4 regions of the Enterobacter sp. K510 genome follow, and region 1 is predicted to be linked to each of the others. Evidence: predicted binding sites of a transcription regulator. Region 1 holds the regulator's gene; each other region holds the start of a gene.

The links. The regulator Fur, encoded in region 1, represses iron uptake genes when iron is present. The targets are predictions, from matches to a motif close to ATAATAATGAGAACNACTATCAA.
Region 2: a site for Fur is predicted at 3,683-3,705, ahead of fepD (Fe(3+)-siderophore ABC transporter permease). Genes of this name have one in related genera too.
Region 3: a site for Fur is predicted at 3,790-3,812, ahead of ACQUTD_RS03915 (TonB-dependent siderophore receptor). Genes of this name have one in related genera too.
Region 4: a site for Fur is predicted at 2,843-2,865, ahead of zupT (zinc transporter ZupT). Genes of this name have one in related genera too.

The regions. Positions count from the first base shown of each region.
Region 1 is NZ_JBNRLQ010000011.1:11,646-16,882, forward strand. Features, by position in the region: gene ACQUTD_RS17985 (winged helix-turn-helix domain-containing protein) at 1-411, opposite strand, end outside; gene acuI (acrylyl-CoA reductase (NADPH)) at 686-1,666, shown strand; gene fur (ferric iron uptake transcriptional regulator) at 1,762-2,211, opposite strand; gene fldA (flavodoxin FldA) at 2,500-3,030, opposite strand; gene ybfE (LexA regulated protein) at 3,181-3,474, opposite strand; gene ybfF (esterase) at 3,608-4,381, opposite strand; gene seqA (replication initiation negative regulator SeqA) at 4,565-5,110, shown strand; gene pgm (phosphoglucomutase (alpha-D-glucose-1,6-bisphosphate-dependent)) at 5,135-5,237, shown strand, end outside.
Region 2 is NZ_JBNRLQ010000008.1:174,248-179,484, reverse strand. Features, by position in the region: gene entE ((2,3-dihydroxybenzoyl)adenylate synthase EntE) at 1-68, opposite strand, end outside; gene entC (isochorismate synthase EntC) at 78-1,253, opposite strand; gene fepB (Fe2+-enterobactin ABC transporter substrate-binding protein) at 1,461-2,399, shown strand; gene entS (enterobactin transporter EntS) at 2,372-3,613, opposite strand; gene fepD (Fe(3+)-siderophore ABC transporter permease) at 3,727-4,734, shown strand; gene fepG (iron-enterobactin ABC transporter permease) at 4,731-5,237, shown strand, end outside.
Region 3 is NZ_JBNRLQ010000002.1:296,464-301,700, forward strand. Features, by position in the region: gene nac (nitrogen assimilation transcriptional regulator NAC) at 1-381, shown strand, start outside; gene cbl (HTH-type transcriptional regulator Cbl) at 481-1,431, shown strand; gene ACQUTD_RS03915 (TonB-dependent siderophore receptor) at 1,477-3,672, opposite strand; tRNA gene ACQUTD_RS03920 (tRNA-Asn) at 3,935-4,010, opposite strand; gene mtfA (DgsA anti-repressor MtfA) at 4,111-4,908, opposite strand; tRNA gene ACQUTD_RS03930 (tRNA-Ser) at 5,002-5,091, shown strand.
Region 4 is NZ_JBNRLQ010000001.1:416,025-421,261, reverse strand. Features, by position in the region: gene ACQUTD_RS01925 (aryl-sulfate sulfotransferase) at 1-1,505, opposite strand, end outside; gene ACQUTD_RS01920 (hypothetical protein) at 1,857-2,057, shown strand; gene zupT (zinc transporter ZupT) at 2,054-2,830, opposite strand; gene ygiD (4,5-DOPA-extradiol-dioxygenase) at 3,027-3,815, shown strand; gene ACQUTD_RS01905 (glutathionylspermidine synthase family protein) at 3,854-5,014, opposite strand; gene ACQUTD_RS01900 (DUF1190 family protein) at 5,020-5,237, opposite strand, start outside.

The DNA of each region.
Region 1 (5,237 bases):
AGGCGCGCTGGCGGGCGGGGCATCCGTCACGTCGGCAACCGGTTCAGGATCGGGCTGAGTCAGGGGCTGGGACGCAGAGAGCGGCTCATCCGGCAGCAGGACGACAAAGTCTTTATTCAGCAGATAGCCTTTTTTCGGGATGGTTTTGATGATCTCCTGTACCCGGCCGTCGTCCCCCAGCGCTACCCGCAGAGCATAGACAGCGGTCAGCAGGCTGTTATTTCCGACGACGCGGTTTTTCCATACTTCGCTCATCAGAAAATCACGCGACACCACCTCCCCGGCATGATTAACCAGCGTTTCGAGCATAATAAAATGGAATTCACCAAGGCGGCGGATCTCCCCCGTTTCCCGGTGTACCAGACCGTTTAACGACGGCTCAACTTTCCAGTTATTAACAATGATCTGCATAGTGATTTGTTAATAAATTGGTGAGTATTAATTTATTTTTCACAACGTAAGCTTCCACTTAGCCGCAGGGAGGGTAAATGTATCGGATGATTATCACCCCATCAATCTAAGAATAGTCTTAACTCATAAATTAATAATTAATTAATTTCTAAGCTAACGGATTGATAAAGCTTGCCGTCAGCGCCTGGGGGTATTAACGTCGCTGGTAATTGTAGACGATCGGCCCGCAAAGGCCGTCGCGACTGGCAAGTTTGATTAATGTAATGAGGTCATCATGTTTAAAGCCATTCAGATTGATAAAGCGGAAGGACAGTATTCGGCATCCCTGGTGGAGCTGGACGAGCAGGCGTTGCCGGAAGGTGACGTCACCGTCGCGGTGGAATACTCCTCCATTAACTATAAAGATGCGCTGGCTATTACCGGTCGCGGCCCGATTGTGCGCCAGTTCCCTATGGTGCCGGGTATTGATTTCGCCGGGACCGTAACCGCCAGCGACAGCGCGGCGTTTGCCGTGGGCGACCGCGTGCTGCTGACCGGCTGGGGCGTGGGCGAACGTCACTGGGGCGGACTGGCAGGCAAGGCGCGGGTCAAAAGCGAATGGCTGACGAAAATGCCGTCCGGCGCGGATGCAAAACAGGTGATGGCTATCGGTACGGCGGGCTTTACCGCCATGCTGTGCGTGCAGGCGGTGCTGGATCACGGCGTGAAGCCTGAAGACGGCCCGGTGCTGGTGACCGGCGCGGGCGGCGGCGTGGGCAGCTGCGCGGTGATCATTCTTTCTGCCATGGGCTATCAGGTGGTGGCGTCGACCGGCCGTCCGCAGGAAGCCGGATGGATGCGCGAACAGCTGGGGGCCAGCGACATTATCAACCGTGATGAGCTGAGCGCGCCGGGTAAACCGTTACAGAAAGAGCGCTGGGCGGCGGCGATCGATACCGTCGGCAGCCATACGCTGAGCAACGTCTGCGCCAGTGTCCGTTATGACGGCATAGTCGCGGCGTGCGGCATGGCGCAGGGTATGGATCTCCCGGCGACAGTGGCGCCTTTCATTCTGCGCGGCGTTACGCTGCGCGGTATCGACAGCGTGATGGTGAGCAGCGAAAAACGTCCGGCGATCTGGGAGAAAGCCTGTCAGTATTTAACGCCTGCGGCGCTGGAAAAACTGAGTGCCACTTATCCGCTGAGCGATGCCATTGACGTGGCGGAAAAACTGCTGAACGGGCAGATCCGTGGCCGTGCGGTGATTGAGATTTAATTCTGGCGGGGTTGCCGGGTGGCGCTGACGCTTACCCGGCCTACAATATAACGCAGGCCCGGCAAGCTTGCGCCGTCGGGCAATGTGCAGCAACGTTATTTGCGAATATCGTGTGCGGTGTCGTTTTCGCGGCAATCGCCTTCAGCGCAGTGGCCGTAGAGGTAAAGGCTGTGGTTGGTCAGGCGGATCCCGTGCTGAGCGGCGATTTCACGCTGACGTAATTCAATAGAATCATCGCTGAATTCAATCACTTTGCCGCAGTCGAGGCAGATCAGGTGATCGTGGTGATGCTGCTGCGTCAGTTCAAAAACAGATTTACCGCCTTCGAAATTATGACGGGTCACAATACCGGCGTCATCGAACTGGTTAAGCACGCGGTAGACCGTCGCCAGGCCAATCTCTTCGCCCATGTCGATCAGTCGTTTGTATAAATCTTCCGCACTGACATGGTGGTTGTCAGGTCCCTGGAGTACCTCAAGGATCTTTAACCGAGGAAGCGTGACTTTCAGGCCAGCCTTCTTTAGTGCGGTGTTATTGTCAGTCATGCGGAATCTGTCCTGTAGCTAAACGATTCACTTCCAAAATGGAAGTTAATGAGAATGACGTTGAGTTAATGCGTCTCATTATAGAACTGCCATGCCTAAATGAAAACTGCAAGTCCTCAAGCAAAGTATGCGTATAAAACGTGGTGTCACTAACAAACCCGTAAGCAATCACGTTCAATCAGGGGATATTGTACAGGTATGCGTGCGAAAGTTAAAAAATTGTAGCAATTATTTTGATTGGTTATATCTATTAATGCGGCGCAGCCAACAGGTTACGCCGCACAAAAATCAGGCGTTGATGATCTCATCTAAATGAAGTTCTTCAGAAATCTGCTTCACCCATTTTTCCACGCGCTCAGCGGTCAGTTCCGGCTGGCGGTCTTCATCAATGGCCAGACCGACGAAGTGGTCGTCGTCCGCCAGACCTTTGGAGGCTTCGAAATGGTAGCCCGCGGTCGGCCAGTGACCGACGATAGTCGCGCCGCGCGGCTCAATGATGTCGCGGATGGTGCCCAGCGCATCGCAGAAATATTCCGCGTAGTCTTCCTGGTCGCCACAGCCGAACAGGGCGACTAATTTGCCGTTAAAATCGACCTCTTCCAGCGTCGGGAAGAAATCGTCCCAGTCGCACTGCGCTTCACCATAGTACCAGGTCGGGATGCCCAGCAGCAGAATATCGTAACCTTCGAGATCTTCTTTGCTGCTTTTGGCGATGTCATGCACGTCCGCAACATCTTTACCAAGCTGCTTTTGGATCATTTTCGCGATATTTTCGGTATTACCCGTGTCGCTGCCGAAAAAAATGCCTGTGATTGCCATGAGTAAAATAACCTCTTGAAACTTAATGATATGGTGGTGGCGCAATGCCCACGGATAAGGGCAATCATAGCAGAACAGAGAAGGACGCGGAAACTGCAAACGCCTCAGACTGCACTCTGTGCTACATGAAAGTGATATTTAGCGGGATTTTCAGACTATCCCCTGGCCGCGCAGCAGCGCGAGCTGGGCCATTAAAAGCTCCTCAATCAGCTCGCTACGGCTGATGTCACGATCCTCGGCCAGTTCATTTAAGGCTTCGACGGCGTCCGCGTTCAGTTTTAGCTCGACGCGTTTGAGTCCACGAACCTTATCGCGTTTCAGCTGATTCCGCTTATTAATGCGCAACTGTTCGTCACGCGAATGCGGATTCGTTTTCGGTCGTCCTGGGCGACGATCATTCGCGAACAGATCGAGTGTCGTGCGGTCCGTTTGTTCTTTAGCCATGATTTTGAGTGACGTCGGGGGAAAAACAAGCTGCCTGGTGGAGGCCCTGCGCAATTAGCGCGCCATCATACATCAGGGAGAGGGGCACGCCAACGACCGGGCGCGTCGCGGCGCTCGGTCGCCGGGTTTTTAATCAACTGGCATTATCAGCAAGATAGCGACGGATCGCCCGCAGTACGGCATCGGGTTTTTCCGCATGCACCCAGTGCCCGGCACCGGCGACCACATGCGCCCGCGCCTGCGGGAATTGCGCCAGCAGCGCATTACGGTACGCATCGGTCACGTAAGAGGAATTGCCGCCGCGAATAAACAGGGCTGGTTTATCGAAGGCAGGGACGGTTGTCCAGCCGATGATGTTCTCATACTGGTCCCAGAGTACCGGCACGTTAAAGCGCCACCCGCCGTCGGCCCAGGATTTAAGCAGAAACTGGATCACGCCTTCTTCATCCAGATGTTCGCGCATCACGGCGGCGGCCTGCTGGCGGGTACTCACCTGCGCCTGTGTCACCGCATTGATAGCGGTAAAAATCTCGTCGTGGCGGCGCACCTGGTAATCCACCGGGGCAATATCAATCGCCACCAGCCTGTCGATGCGTTCGGGGGCCAGCGCGGTCAGCGCCATCACCGCTTTACCGCCCATGGAGTGACCAATAAAGGTGGCTTTTTCGATCCCTGATTCGTCAAGGGTATCCAGCAGATCCTGCGCCATCGCCGGGTAGGTCATCTCCGGCGAACGCGGGGAAAGACCGTGGTTGCGCATATCCACCTGTACCACGTCGTGGTCGCTAATCAGATCGCGGGCTAAGATCCCGAGGTTATCCAGGCTGCCAAACAGGCCGTGAACAAGGACGATGGGAGAATTGTTGTGCGATTGTTGTGCAGTTTGCGCGCGGGCATTCAATTTCATGGCAAAGTTCTTTTTTTCGCTCTCTCAGGTTAGGGTATCATGTTGACCATTCTGCCGCCCGGCTGCAAGGGATCATCTTTATCTGACTTTTGCGTCAGAAAAGCCTGGCCGCTATCCGCTGTTGAGATTTGCCCCTATAATCTCAATGACTTGTATTCAGAAAAGTGACCTCACTGGATTAAGATGAAAACGATCGAAGTTGATGATGAACTCTATACCTACATTGCCAGCCACACGAAACACATTGGCGAGAGTGCATCCGACATTTTAAGGCGCATGCTGAAGTTTTCAGCCGCCGCGCAGTCTGCGGCCCCTGTGACCAAAGCCGCGCCGGCTGCCGCTGTCAGCCCTGCCCCTGATGTCGTCTCCAACCCGGTAAAAGATAAAGTCCGCGCCATGCGTGAACTGCTGCTCTCTGACGAATATGCCGATCAGAAGCGCGCGGTTAATCGTTTTATGCTGGTGCTGTCTACACTGTATTCACTGGATGCAAAAGGTTTCGCCGACGCCACCGAGTCATTACATGGCCGTACGCGCGTCTACTTTGCAGCAGATGCGAAGACGCTGCTGCAAAGCGGAAACCAGACCAAACCCAAAGAAGTGCCAGGCACACCTTACTGGGTGATCACTAACACTAATACGGGCCGTAAATGCGGCATGATCGAACACATCATGCAGTCGATGCAGTTCCCGGCGGAATTGATCGAAAAGGTTTGCGGCACAATTTAATCCTTGCATAAGAAGGACCAGGCAATGGCTAACCACCCCCGTGCAGGACAACCTGCACAGCAGAGCGATCTGATTAACGTCGCCCAACTTACCTCTCAGTACTATGTGCTGAAACCGGAAGTGGGTC
Region 2 (5,237 bases), on a different contig from region 1:
TGCCAGTAGCCTTTTTCACGATAACGGCGGGCGAAGTCATCCGGCCAGCGGGTAAAAGGAAGGGTCATGATCGCTCCTTAATTCAGACCAAAAACATTAAGCATGGTGGAAAGTTTGACGCCGGTTTCGCGCCACTCCGCCGCCGGGGAGGACGCAGGCACAATGCCCGCCCCGGCAAACAGGCGAACGTTACGATCCTGGATGCGCGCGCAGCGAATGGTCACCACCCACTCGCCGTTGCCCTGCTCATCACACCAGCCGACGATGCCGCCGAACAGCTCACGGTTGAACGGCTCAAGCTCCGCGATAACGCGCTTCGCCACCTGATGCGGGAAACCGCTCAGCGCCGGCGTCGGGTGCAGCAGACAGGCCAGCGAAAGGGCGTTTTCTTCAGCGGCAGCGAGGCCTTCGACCGGTGTCGCCAGATGCCACAGCGTCGGCGTATTCACCAGCTGTGGCGAAGCCGGTATCGACAGCTCATGGCTGCGTGGCCTGAGCACGGTTTTCATCGCCTGCACCACCAGATCGTGTTCGTGACGATCTTTCTCCGAGGCCAGCAGTTTGTTACCGGCCTCGCGATCCAGCATGTCATCCGGCTGACGACGGGCCGAGCCTGCCAGCGGCAGCGAACTGAACCGCTCATCTTCTTTACGCAGCAGCAGCTCCGGGCTGGCACCGAGCAGCACGCCGCCATCCGGCAGCGGCACATGGAAGTTAAAGCTCGCCGGATTCTGCGCGATCAGCCGTTCCAGCAGCGCCCCGCTGTCAACCCGGGCGTCGGTGGCAATGTCAATCAGCCGCGAGAGCACCACCTTGTCAACGGTCGGCGTCGCGGTCAGGCGTGCGGCTTCCGCCACCATCGCCATAAAGGCGTCCTGCTCCGGAATGGCCTGGCGCGAAACCACGTTCGGCGTCGGGCTGCCCTGGAAATAGCGCGCGGAGTGCTGCTTTGCCGGACGGGTGAACGTCTGCCAGGACTGCGGAATAAAGAGCGCCGACGGTTGCGTGGTATCAAACGGGATCGCCCCCACCATCACCGGTTTTGCAATGCCCTGCGCTTTTGCCTCGGCAAAGGCCCCGGCCAGTTTGCGCTGGAACGGGCTGTTCAGATCGTCGCCGTTAACGGCAGGCTCTGAGAAGCGCGCAAAGCAGCCGGATGTGGTAAAGCTGCGGTATGGCGACATAAAGAAAAACCGGTCGGGCGACAACGCGTCTGTACGCTGCGCGATCCCCTCTGCCACTGACGTATCCATATCTTCCTCCGAAAATGATAAAGGCATTAAGAATAATTATCATTTATATTTTGGTCGGTAAGCTAAAAGTTATTGTCAGCAGTGTCAACTCTGGTTGATGCAACTTCTGCGGCTAACGCTTGCATCCGCTTCGCACAATGATGAAAATGAGAAGCATTAACTGCAATAAATACAGGATACCACGCCGTGAGATTTGCTTCGTTACGCCTGCATGCTGTGCTGGCGCTCAGCCTTTTCGTTTTAGGACTTTCCGCAAGCCACGCCGCCGGATGGCCGCGTCAGGTGACTGACAGCCGGGGCACTCATACTCTGGAAAGCAAACCGCTGCGTATTGTCTCCACCAGCGTGACGCTTACCGGATCGCTGCTCGCCATTGATGCGCCGGTGATCGCCAGCGGCGCGACCACGCCGAATAACCGCTTTGCCGACGATCAGGGCTTTCTGCGCCAGTGGGGGCAGATAGCAAAACAGCGTCAGGTTTCCCGGCTCTACATTGGCGAGGCCAGCGCGGAAGCCGTGGCGGCGCAGATGCCTGATTTGATCCTCGTCAGCGCCACCGGCGGCGACTCGGCGCTGGCGTTGTACGATCAGTTCTCCGCCATCGCGCCGACGCTGGTCATCAATTACGACGATAAAAGCTGGCAGGCGCTGCTGACGCAGCTCGGCGAGATCACCGGCCAGGAGAAACAGGCGCAGGCGCGCATCGACGAATTCAATACGCAGCTGGCGGCGGTGAAGCAGAAGATCACCCTGCCGCCGCAGCCGGTAAGCGCGCTGGTCTATCACCGGGCGGCGCACAGCGCCAATCTGTGGACCCGCGATTCCGCGCAGGGGCAGCTGTTAGCCCAGCTTGGCTTTACGCTCGCCACTCTGCCGGAGGGGCTGAACGCCAGCCAGAGCCAGGGTAAACGCCATGACATCGTGCAGCTGGGCGGCGAAAATCTGGCGGCGGGGCTGAACGGCGAAGCGCTGTTTTTATTCGCCAATGACGACAACGACGCCGCGGCCATTGAAGCCAACCCGCTGTTAAGTCATCTCAGCGCGGTGAAAAACAAACGCGTTTACGCGCTGGGCAGTGAAACCTTCCGCCTCGACTTTTACAGCGTGACGCTGCTGCTTCAGCGGTTCGCCACGCTGTTTGGCTGATGGAAACGTCGTAACTCTTTAAGTAGCACCACCAGCAGCAGTCCGATGACCGCCAGCACCCAGCCGCCAACACTGGCGGAGGCCGCTGGCGTCATCAGCGCCCCCATACCGCCAAGCAGTGCCGCGCCAATGGCATCGCCGGTGACGTTCTGCGCCGTCCATAAGCCGTTAATGCGCCCGAGCATCGCCTCGGGGGTTTGCGTCTGGATCAGCGTGTACTGCAACAGCGAACTCACCGCGCTCAGCCAGCCAAAGAGCGCGAGGAACAACACCCCCAGCGCCCAGACAGGCATCAGGCTGAACAGCGCCACCGCCACAAAGGCGGCGACGGTGGTAAACAGCATGATCGCCCCCGGACGCGCACGCTGCGCCATATTGCCGCTGGTCAGCGCCCCCAGCGCCGCACCGAGCGGAACGGCGGCATACAGCAGGCCGATTTCCGACGGTGACATCTGCCAGTTCACCGCCAGCGCCGGATAAAGCACGCGCACGGCGCTCGCCATGGTCAACAGTCCGCCGAGCAGCGCAATGCCGCCGATCAGCGGACTGCGCAGTAAAAACTGAAAGGCCGCCAGCAGGGATTTCAGCGGATGTTCCCGCGGCTGCGGCGGCGGAGGCAGCAAGGGTAAACGCAGCAGCGTCAGTGTGGTGAGAAAGGTTCCCGCCGCCGCCAGCCCGTAATTCCACACCACGCCGCCGGACGCCAGCAGCAGGCCGCCGCACAGCGGGGAGATCACTGATCCCAGGCGTACGGTCAGCATGGTGATCGCCCCCGCCTGCATCAGATTTTCACGCCCGACCAGCGCGGGCGTCGCCGCCAGCAGCGCCGTCACGCCGAGCGCGCCAAAAAAGCCGTCCCACAAACCGAGCAGATAAATCGCCACCAGCGAGGGTTCCGGCAGCGCCGCATTAATGGCCAGGCCGATAAAACCCAGCCCACAGGTGCCGCGCGCGATCAGGATCAGGCGCTTACGCTCATAGCGATCCGCCAGCACGCCGCCCACCATCAGCCCGACAAACATCGCCCCGCCGGTCAGGGTGACCGCAAGGCCCACTAGGGCGCTGGAGTGGGTCATAGCCTGGATCTGCACCGGCACGCCAACGCCCAGCAAACCGAGGGATAAAATGGAGATAAAGCGGGCGATAAACACCGCGCGGAACGCCGGGTGGGTTTTCAGCAGGCTCATATTGAGCAGCCAGGATTGTCGGTTCATTACAGGGCCTTTTATTGCGATTTCTCATACCTTTTCAATGGCCGCACATGCTAACATACCCGAACAAGATCGATAACGATAACTACTATCATTATCAACTCAAGGACGTTGTGATGTCTTTTTCGCTCAGCCTGGCGCGTCCGATTATCGTGACCGGGTTATTGTTATTGCTGCTCCTTGCGGCTGCGCTCAGCTTACTTATCGGGGCGAAACCCTTGCCCTTTTCCGCCGTCATGGACGCCTTCACGGGCAGCTGCCAGACCGCGGACTGCACTATCGTGCTGGATGCCCGTCTGCCCCGTACCCTGGCCGGACTGCTGGCTGGCGGCGCGCTGGGCCTTGCTGGCGCGCTGATGCAAACCCTGACCCGCAACCCGCTGGCCGATCCCGGTCTGCTCGGCGTGAACGCTGGCGCCAGCTTCGCCATCGTGCTGGGCGCGGCGCTGCTCGGTTTAACCTCTCCCCATGAACAGCTGGCGCTGGCCTTTAGCGGCGCGCTGGCGGCGTCGTTAGTGGTGGCCTTTACCGGCAGCGCGGGCGGCGGGCAGCTCAGTCCGGTGCGGCTGACGCTGGCGGGCGTCGCGCTGGCCGCGGTGCTGGAAGGCTTATCCAGCGGCATCGCGCTGCTCAACCCCGATGTTTACGATCAGCTGCGCTTCTGGCAGGCCGGATCGCTGGACGTGCGGCAGATCCACACCCTGAAAATCGTCCTGCTGCCGGTGCTGATCGCCGCGGGTATCGCCCTGCTGCAAAGCCGGGCGCTGAATAGCCTGAGCCTCGGCGCGGACACTGCCACGGCGCTTGGTAGCCGGGTGGCGCGCACGCAGTTGCTGGGCTTACTGGCAATTACCGTGCTGTGCGGCAGCGCCACGGCGGTGGTCGGCCCGATTGCCTTTATTGGCCTGATGATGCCGCATATGGCGCGCTGGCTGGTGGGGGCGGATCACCGCTGGTCACTGCCGGTCACGCTGATCGCCACCCCTGCCCTGCTGCTGTTTGCCGATGTTATTGGCCGTCTGCTGGTGCCCGGCGAGCTGCGGGTATCGGTGGTCAGCGCCTTTATCGGCGCGCCTGTGCTGATCTGGCTGGTACGCCGCCATCGTCGCGGAGGTGGCTGGTGAACGCCCCTTCCCGTCGTCTGATTTTAAGCTGCCTGCTGCTGGCGATCGCCTGTCTGCTGGTGGCGGTGTGGAGTCTGCAAAGCGGCGCGGTTCCGCTGACGCTGTCTCAGGTGTTTGCCGCCCTCACCGGCGATGCGCCGCGCGGTATTATGCTGGTGGTCAATGAGTGGCGTCTGCCACGTGTCGTCATCGCCCTGCTGACCGGCGCGGCGCTGGGGATCAGCGGGGCCATTTTCCAGTCGCTGATGCGTAACCCGCTCGGCAGCCCGGACGTGATGGGCTTTAACACCGGGGCATGGAGCGGCGTGCTGATCGCCATGGTGTTTTTCGGCCAGCATCTGACGGCCATTGCGCTGGCGGCGATGGCGGGCGGTATTCTCACCTCGCTGGTGGTCTGGCTGCTGGCGTGGCGCAACGGCATTGAAACCTTCCGGCTGATTATTATCGGCATCGGCGTGCGCGCCATGCTGGTGGCCTTCAATACCTGGCTGCTGTTGCAGGCA
Region 3 (5,237 bases), on a different contig from region 1:
GATCTGGCGGCGGTGGCGGATATGAATCTGTTCCTGCCGCGGGATTACAGCGCGGTGCGCCTGCGCGTTGATGAAGCTTTCTCCCTGCGCCGCCTGACGGCGAAAATTATCGGCGAGATCGAGTCCATCGGCACGCTGACCGCCGCCATCGCCAGCGGGATGGGCGGCACCGTGTTGCCGGAATCCGCTGCCCGTTCCCTGTGCGAAGCCACTAACGGCTGGATGGCGCGGATCACCTCGCCCTCCATGAGCCTGCCGCTGTCGCTGAACTGCTCCGCACGCGGGCCGCTGTCACCGCAGGCCCAGGCCGTGAAAGAGATCCTGATGTCGCTGGTCAGCCGTCCGTCGCTGGAGGCGCGTGAGCTGCTGCTGGTGGGCTAGGGTTATTCCTTTTCGACATAAGATGCAGGTTTTTATTATTTGTTCCGCCGGCCTTCAGACTCTAACAATAGCGTTATGTCTGAAGGCCGGGAGAGAAGGGTGAATTTCCAGCAACTTAAAATAATCCGTGAGGCGGCGCGGCGGGATTTCAATCTCACCGAAGTCGCCAATATGCTTTACACCTCGCAGTCGGGCGTCAGCCGTCATATCCGCGAACTGGAAGAAGAATTAGGGATTGAGATTTTCATCCGGCGCGGCAAGCGGTTGCTGGGCATGACCGAGCCGGGTAAGGCGCTGCTGGTCATTGCCGAGCGTATTCTTAACGAGGCCAGCAATGTGCGGCGGCTGGCGGATCTCTTCACCAACGATGCCACCGGCGTGCTGACCATCGCCACGACTCACACCCAGGCGCGTTACAGCCTGCCGCCGGTGATCAAATCTTTCCGCGCCCTGTTCCCGGAAGTGCGTCTGGAACTGATCCAGGGTACGCCGCAGGAAATTGAAACTCTGCTGCACAATGGCGGGGCGGATATCGGTATCGCCAGTGAGCGGCTGAGCAACGATCCGGCGCTGGTGGCCTTCCCCTGGTTCCGCTGGCATCACAATCTGCTGCTGCCGGTGGATCATCCGTTAAATACCGTCAATCCGTTAACGCTGGAGGAGATCGCCCGCTGGCCGATTATCACCTATCGTCAGGGGATCACCGGACGTTCGCGTATCGACGAAGCCTTTATGCGCAAAGGGCTGGCGCCGGATATTGTGCTGAGTGCGCAGGACTCCGACGTGATCCGCACCTATGTAGAGCTGGGGCTGGGCATTGGCCTGGTGGCGGAGCAGTCCGGTGACGGGCTGGAATCCGGCGGCCTGGTGCGTCTGGATACCCGTCATCTGTTTGACGCCAATACGGTCTGGCTGGGGCTGAAGCGCGGCCAGCTGCAGCGTAACTATGTCTGGCGCTTTATCGAACTGTGTAACGCCGGGCTGTCGCTGGATGAGATCAAACGTCAGGCGATGGAGCCGGACGACGTGGCGATTGATTATCAGATTTAGCGAAGGGTGATCTGCCCGGCAGAAGCCGGGCAGCGGGTTCAGGACTTAAAACTGGACGGAATAATTCACACCAAAGGTGCGTCCACGACCCTTGTATTCATAGAGGGAGGATGCGCCATAGGTCGGGCTGTAGAGCATCTGCGCGCGCTGGCCCCAGACGGTGGTGTAATCCTTATCAAGCAGGTTCTCAATGCTGAACGCCAGGTTCCCCACCGGTAAGGCGTAGCCGCCGATCAGATCAACGGTGTTGTAGCCGTCAATTTTATTGCCGTTCGCGTCGCTAACATCAAAGGACTGCGTAGTCTGCACGCGCAGGCTCCAGGGATCCGGCGCCCAGCCGACATAAGCAGTGGCTTTTGACGGGCTGGCGTAACTCACATCCCACTTTTCCCATTTGCCGTCAACGCGGGTTTCGGATTTCAGCACGTTAAAGTTCACGCCGGTGCTCCAGTCCGTTTCCGGAATAAAGTAATCCACCGCCCCTTCCACACCGTAAATGCGGCGCTTATCGTCATCGACGTTAATGGTCATGTCGCTGCGGTTAATAGAGATGGACTTATCCGACAGGGAATAATAGGCGGCCAGCTGTGTGCGCAGGGCATCGCCGGTATAGCGCCAGCCCAGCTCGTAGGAGTCGACTTTGATCCCCTGGAGTTTCGACTGTCCGACGTTGACGCTGTTCAGCAGACGATAGTGGCCGTTGACCAGGCGGTAGGTGCCGTTGCCGTAGTATTTCCCCGGATCCGGTAATTCCACGCCCTGGGAGAAGTTCACCCACGCCTGCTGGCGTTCGGTCAGATGCAACAGGATCCCGGCGTTATACAGGAAGTTGTCATAGTCGGTGGTGCCGCCAGGGATTTCGTCAGCCGAGCGGGCCGTGCCTTTGGCAATCGCCTGCTGCTGCGTGTAACCGATGAAATCATCAATGGCATTACGCGTTTTCTGGTAACGTACGCCGCCGCTCAGGGTAACCAGATCGTTGACGTCGTAGCTGGATTGCAGGAAGGCGGCGAGGTTGGTGATCTCATAGCCCGGATAGCGCCCGGTGGTATAGATGCTCTGGTTATTCAGACCGCCGGAGGCGCTGGATTTTGCCAGATCGAAGAACATCTGATTGGAGGTAAAGCGCTCGTGATCGGCATCGAGCCCATAAGTAAGCTGTAGGCCGTCCAGCGGTTTGCTGTTCAGCGTCAGTTTTGCGCCGTACTGATCGGTATCCTGCTGCGAGGAGGAGAGGCTGGTCACCGCGCTGCCTGCGACAGTCGGGAACGGATAAAAGGTCAGGGATTCATCGCGATAATAAACCTGGCCCACCAGCTCCTGGCCGAGGAAATCCGTATTTGAGTACTGCATGCTGATCAGGTGGCGTTCGGTACCCGGTATACGGTCCGAATTCAGACCCTTACTGGCGTACGCTTTACCGTTACCCGTTACCGCCGAGAAATTCTCCCCGAGGAACAGGCCGTAGTCTTCATCGCCCTGGCTTTTATAATACTGGCTGACGACCTGCAATTGCTGTGTATCATCAATTGCCAGTGTGCCGGTGCCCGTCACATCCAGACGATCGGAATACTGCAAGCCGGTCTGGGTATTGTCCAGCAGCGTGGCATCGCCGTTACCGTCATACCAGCCGCCAAACTTCTGGTAAGCCACAGCCATGCGCCCGGAAATTTTGTCGTTTCCGCCGGAGATGGCGCTTGCCACCCGCTCATCATGATCTTTACTGCTGTTAAATCCGGTTTTGCTGCCGGCTTCAAATTCCACCTGCGTGTCCGGCTGGCCTTTTTTGGTGACGATATTGATAAGCCCGCCGGTACTGCCGCCGCCGTAAAGGGAGGTGGAGCCGGAGATCACTTCGATATGCTCGATGTTGAACGGATCGATGGCGTCCAGCTGGCGGCTGTCGGTGCGCGAGGAGTTCAGGCGCACGCCGTCAATCAGTACCACAATTGCGCGGCCACGCATATTCATGCCGTAATTCGTGCGGCCCTGGCTGCTGACATCCATGCCAGGGATCAGCTGCGCCAGCGCGTCTTTCAGCTCTTTGCCGCCTTTAACCTGCTGTTCCAGCTCTGCGCCTTCAATAACCCAGGTGGTTTGCGCCATTTCGGCTACGGTGCGATGAGTGCGACTGGCGGATACCACCATATCCTGTTCACTGGTTTGCTGTGCCAGCGCGGGCGTTATCATAGCCAGAAATAGCGGGTTAAGCGCCCAGAGCGTCTTTTTGCAGGTGTTCATTATCATTCCTTAGTTTTTATACATAATCCGCGTGAACGCCAGGCGGCATCACGCCGGAATTAGATCAATAAAATCAGCACGAAAGGGAACATTTATTTTTTGAGAATAAGAATTTTGCCGATAATGGTTATCATTAGCAATATGAATTGTTAGATTTTGTGAATTTTTTGCGGGCGACGGCAAGAAAATGAAAAACAAGGAATTGGCTGCGGCGGAAATGCAAAAACCCCGCTCAGGTTTCCCTGAGCGGGGCTCTCGAATTTGGCTCCTCTGACTGGACTCGAACCAGTGACATACGGATTAACAGTCCGCCGTTCTACCGACTGAACTACAGAGGAATCGTGTGAACGGGGCGAATACTACTTGCCCCCGATATTTGTGTCAACAGCAAATTTAACTTGCTGATTCAACTGGCGAATATTAGCTCAAATTGCTGTTTCAGTGAACATAAGGCGGTTCATCGTTAACAGCAGTACTATTGCCGCGCAGCCGTGCCAGCGGATCCTGACGGTAAAACTGGCAGAAACGCTGCCACAGCGCCGGGAAACGCGGAGCGAACAGCTCAGGCGCGCTGAAGAAATATTCCGACAGCACGGCGAAACATTCTGCGGGATCGGTGGCGGCGTAGGCATCAATGCTGGCCGCGCTTTCGCCCACCAGGTCGATTTCATCCTGAATGTTGTTCATGGCGGCGTGCAGATCATGCTCCCAGCCAGCCACTTCGCGCAGGGGGATCAGCGGCACGCCGCTGGCGCGGTCGCCGTTGCGCGTATCCAGCTTATGCGCCACTTCATGAATAATCAGGTTAAAGCCGGAGGTGTCGAACGAATCCTGAATGTCGAGCCAGTTTAAGATCACCGGCCCCTGCTGCCAGCTTTGCCCTGACTGCACCATGCGCTGACTGTGCACCAGCCCGATATCATCTTCCCATTCGTCGTCCACCACAAAAGGCGCAGGATAGATCAGCACTTCGTGAAAACCGTCGAGCCATTCGATGCCCAGTTCCAGCACCGGTAAGCAGAAGAGCAGGGCGATACGACAGCTTTTCAGCTCATCCAGCTCCAGCCCCTGCAGCGCGACCAGGCGTTTTTGCTGCAAAAAGCGATCGGCAAGCTGAACCAGCCGGTTTTGTTCCTCCGGGGTCAGAGTCGATAACATCGGGACGGCAAGCGCATTTTCCCAGGGGAGCGCCAGAGTCCGTGCCGTTTCATTTGCTTTCCAGGGCCATTTAATCATCGCTTTGCTCGCAAACTCGTCACTTGAACACAATTGCAGGGACAGGGTCTGTTAAAATGCCAAAGAACCTGGCATGATGGCAACCATCAGAACGGAGAGATGCCGGAGCGGCTGAACGGACCAGTCTCGAAAACTGGAGTAGGGGCAACTCTACCGGGGGTTCAAATCCCCCTCTCTCCGCCATTATTCAATCACTTATCCCGTTTCGTTTCAGTGACCGACGTCCCGTTGAGAAAATCCTTTATTCCTGCAGAACCCGGATAGTAGTCTGCCCGCCCATATCTTGCTACCGCTTTAGTCTCAAATTGCAGGCATAAAAAAGCCCGCAC
Region 4 (5,237 bases), on a different contig from region 1:
TCAATTTTGTATTCCACAAAGCGCGAGTATTTCATGGTGGGCAGAGCGGGTTGCTCCAGACCACGGCCATCGCCATTATCAAAGACCGTCAGGGTGCCTTTGCTGGACAACCAGGCGGTATGCTGGGTATAAGCGAAATCAAAATCGGTATTCTGGCACTTGCCGTTTTCATCGCAGGTGAGCGGTTTGCCATCTTTCCCCACGGGTTTCAGCAAGTTAGGCGCAAGCTTTTCGTTCCAGCCTTTTGACGGCGCGAGGATCCATTTCACCTGCTTGTCCCGCCCGATTTTCACCACGCCCTGATGACGGGAGGAGAGAATAATCGAGTCATCTTTGGCATCGTAGGCAATGGAGTTCACGTGCGCCCAGTTGCGGCCCGGCCCCACGCCTAACGCATCGCCATAGGGCGTATCAGGCTCCAGCTTCGCCTGCTGCCCGGCATGTTTCAGGTCGACGTTAACGCATACCGCCCCGGCGTCCAGCGCGCCCAGCAGACTGTCGCGCAGGGGATCGAGGATTTTATTCAGATCCCAGACGTCAAGGACGCGTCCGGACTTGTCCACTTCGATGATGTGATCGCGAATGGTGTGAACATGCAGCCCGTCATCGCGCTTGTAGTTGCGTTTGCCCACGCGCAGTAACACGGTGCCTTTAGGCGTTTCCAGCGACTCGTGGGTGGCGTCCAGGAAGCCGCGCGGTAATTTATGATCTTCCAGCACCTGGCCGAGCATATCGAATTCATACCAGTGCTGACCCTGCACCGCCGTAAAGGTGCCGCGCGGCGTTTCGCGGATCCCCATCAGATAGCCGCGTTTATTAATATCGACATCTTTGCCGTCATAGAGCGCGTCCTGCTCCAGCCACCAGCGGTATTCCCCCTGGGTGTCCACTACAAAAGTGAAGGGGGCAATATCGAACGGCAGCGCGCCGCCTGCGGGACCGGCATCAAGGATCCCCGCATTTTTATCTTTTTCGCCATGCCAGTGCAGATCGGAACCCTGCGGCGTAAAGGTGTGGGTATTCACCATATAAAGGCGATCTTCAAAACCGGGAGCGACTTTAATCACTTTGGTTTGTTGCAGATCGCTGAAGGAACGGTTATCGACATAATGGTTCACGATAGCGGATGTCGTAATAACGTAATCCTCTTTTACGGGTTTACCGTTTTCTTTGTACTCCACCGTGACCTTATTATTGTATTTTTGATATAAGCCAAAAACTGGAATGCCGTCGTAATTCCTGAGTGACGCGGCACCCACGGCATAGCTGATGGGGACGCCTTTTTCCCCTTTGCCATGCACCGTAACTTTCACATCGGAAATGTTATGGCTGTCGAGGGAAATTAACGCGGTGAGCGGGGCATTACCGTAGGGGTCGACAATGACTGAACCTAATTTTCCTGCCGGTGGCGCAGGCTGAAATCCGGCGGCGAGGGAACTGGCGGTTGTCAGGCTAAAGGATAATGCCATGCCAGCGATTAACAGCTTCTGGTAGGGTTTGAGCATAATAAAATTCCTTTTTTGACGACTTTAATCATTCATAATAAATATGATTTTGCCGTTTATTGAGCGGAGTTATACTTTCATGATTAATAGCGATACCGAATCTGTGGTGAGTAATAATATGTATGAACTGCGCATTAATAATAAGCCTGTGCGTGCGCGGGTAAATCATCCTGATAAAATTATGTGAGCCGCTTCCATAGCTTTTATTTTTAAGAATATATAAAGATGTTTATTGCTGTTAGCAGGTGTTTGTATGATCGGTATCAGTTTATAAGCGTAAAAGTCTGTCACTATGAGAAAATATGCGCGTCGAAAGCCTCCGCGCGAAAGCAGATTATCAGGAGAGTATAAATGTTTATCCCATGGTACTGGCTGGTGATCATCGGCGTGGCAATCCTGGGCTACGTCTGTCATATAAAACGCTACTGCGCCGCCTACCGGCAGGACAGAGACGCCCTGCTGGCAGGGCTGCAAAAGCTCAGCCAGAGTAAAAAAGGAAAAGAGGGGAAAGCTGCCGGACAGCCTCCGGCAGCCGCAGAGAAAGACGCTTAGCCCACGCCCAGAAACTGTAGCAGCACCAGGCTCAGGCCCATCACCGACATGCCGCACAGCACGCCGTAGCTGGGGTTGTTGTTGGGGTCGATCTCTTTTGCCAGCGGCATCAGCTCATCCACCGACAGAGCGACCATAATACCCGCCACCGCCGCCATGATTGCCGCCATCAGTAGCGGTGAAAGCAGGCTGCCGAGGATCAGCCACGCCAGCACGCCGCCGAGGATCTCCGCCAGTCCCGAGATACCCGCCCAGAAAATGGCGGTACGCTTAGAGCCGGTGGCGGCATAAACCGGCCCGGCCACCGCCAGCCCTTCAGGAATATTGTGCAGCGCCACGGCCAGCGCGATACCAAAGCCGAGTTCAAGGTTGTTACTCGCCGTCACATAGGTGGCGATCCCTTCCGGAAAGTTGTGCAGGCTGATGCCAAGGGTCAGCAGGATCGCCGTGCGCCTGAGGTTACGCGGCAATGGCTCGCCTTCTGTGGCGGGCAGCAGATCCTGCGGATGGGCATGAGGCAGCAGGCGATCGAGGCCAAAGTAGCCGAGCAGGCCGACGATAAACATGCCGTAGCCGAGAACAGGCGGCATATCCGGCGTGGCTAAGGCCGCAGGCAGCATCTCCATCAAAGAAATTAACAGCATGATGCCCGCGGCAAAACCCAGTGAAAAAGCCAGCACGCGATTGGAGGGCTTCTGGCCCATCACGCCGAGAATGGCGCCAATAAAGGTGGCCGCGCCAGCCAGTAAAGTCAGGATCAAGGGAACTGACATTAACAACTCCTTGTGATAATCATTCTCATTTATGTTAATGAGGATTTACCGCCAACGCGAGCGGGTCATTCGTCCTTTACGCATTTCTTACATTCAAAATTCCTGATGATCTTCATCATGGTTATCTGCGTTTATCCGCAACGGAAACAGCGTAAGGTAAAGGCATATTATTTCCCGCCTTTGTAAGGATATGACCATGTCAGCACCGCGTATGCCAGCACTATTTTTAGGTCACGGCAGTCCAATGAATGTTCTTGAAGATAACATTTACACCCGTACCTGGCAGCATCTTGGCGAGACGCTGCCGCGTCCGAAAGCCATCGTGGTGATCTCTGCACACTGGTTTACCCGCGGCACCGGCGTGACGGCTATGGCGGAGCCAAAGACCATTCATGATTTTGGCGGTTTTCCGCAGGCGCTGTATGACACCCATTATCCGGCCCCCGGCTCACCTGCGCTGGCGCAGCAACTGGTGGATCTGTTAGCGCCGATCCCGGTGACGCTGGATCAGGAAGCCTGGGGTTTTGACCACGGCTCCTGGGGCGTGCTGATCAAGATGTACCCGCAGGCGGATATTCCGATGGTGCAGCTCAGCCTCGACAGCACCAAACCGGCGGCCTGGCATTACGAACTGGGGCGCAAGCTCGCCACGCTGCGCGATCAGGGCATCATGCTGGTGGCCAGCGGCAACGTGGTGCATAACCTGCGCACGGCGCGCTGGCACGGCGAAAACACGCCTTATCCGTGGGCCGTCTCATTTAACGATTATGTGAAGGATAATCTGACCTGGAAAGGGCCGACGGAGCAGCATCCGCTGGTGAATTATCTTGATCATGAAGGCGGTTCGCTGTCGAACCCGACGCCGGATCACTTCCTGCCGCTGCTCTACGTGCTGGGCGCGTGGGACGGCCAGGAGCCGGTCACTATTCCGGTGGAAGGTCTGGAAATGGGCTCGATCAGTATGCTGTCGGTACAGATAGGGTAAACAAAAAACCCGGTAAGCAGAACGCCACCGGGTTTTGATTATTCCACAAAAATATGCGGATAGAAGCGCGACAGATCCTGGGTGATCAACGCCCGATCTTCGCGAATGCCGATCCCCGCAGGTTGATCGTTGATAAGCCAGCTGCCAATCAGCACATAGCTGTCGCCGAATTTCGGCAGCGGACAGAACTCCTGCACAATCATGCCTTCTTCGCCGTACGGGCCTTCCGCCTGCTCAATGGTTTGACCGTTTTCAATGATCGACACATTTGCGCCTTCGCGGGAGAAAATTGGCTTCACCACGTACTTTTCAGGCGTCGGATGCTCGTCTTCGGCAAACCAGGCGGGCAGCAGATTTGGATGATCCGGGAACATCTCCCACAGCATCGGTAACAGCGCTTTATTGGAAATAATACTTTTCCACGCCGGCTCCAGCCAGCGGACGCCAGCGTCTTCCAGCTTGGTGGAGAACATTTCGCGCAGCATGTATTCCCAGGGATAAAGCTTGAACAGATTGCTGATCACCTGATCCTGCAAATCGCTGAACTGGCCCTTTTCACCGAGGCCAATGTCTTCCATATAGAGGAATTCGGTGGCGATACCGGCTTCGGCGGCGCAGTCCTGCAAATATTGCACGGTGCCGCGATCTTCCACGGTATCCCGGCAGCAGGCCATGTGCAGCAGGTTAAAACCATACTGGTCGCGCAGCTCGCCGAAGCGCTCGATCAGCTTTTCCTGCAGGCTGTTGAACTGATCGCTACCGGCGGGAAGATTGCCGGCATTCAGCTGATCTTCAAGCCACAGCCACTGGAAAAACGCCGCTTCATACAGCGAGGTCGGCGTATCGGCGTTGTTCTCCAGCAGTTTAGGATCGCCCACGCCGTCCCATGCCAGATCGAGGCGGGAGTAAAGCGAGGGTTGCTGCGTTTGCCAGGACTGGCGCACAAAGCCCCAGGTGTGTTTAGGAATGCGGAATTTGGTCATCAGCGCATCGCTGGCAATCACCTTTTCCACCACCTTCAGGCACATCTGGTGCAGTTCCGCCGTGACATCTTCCAGCTTCTCAACCTGTGCGAGGGTGAGCTTGTAGTAGGCGTCTTCACACCAGTACGGCTCGCCGTACATGGTGTGGAAGTTAAAGCCGTACTCGGTGGCCTTTTCGCGCCAGTCCGGGCGCTCAACAATACTGATTCTTTCCATGCGTATCAGCCGCCCATTGAGCGTGAAGAGGTACCGGCAGCGCTGCGCTGCATGGTGGATTGTTTAGCGACTGATTCGCCGAACCCGCCGCGGGTCACGGTGGTTGTGGTGGCCGGTTTAGGGGCCAGCGCGGTTTTCGGCACGGTAGCGGTACGGCCTGGCTGTGCGGCGCCGTAGCCTTTACCGGAGGCATCGGTGTACTGGCCATAAGCCGGGCTGGCCG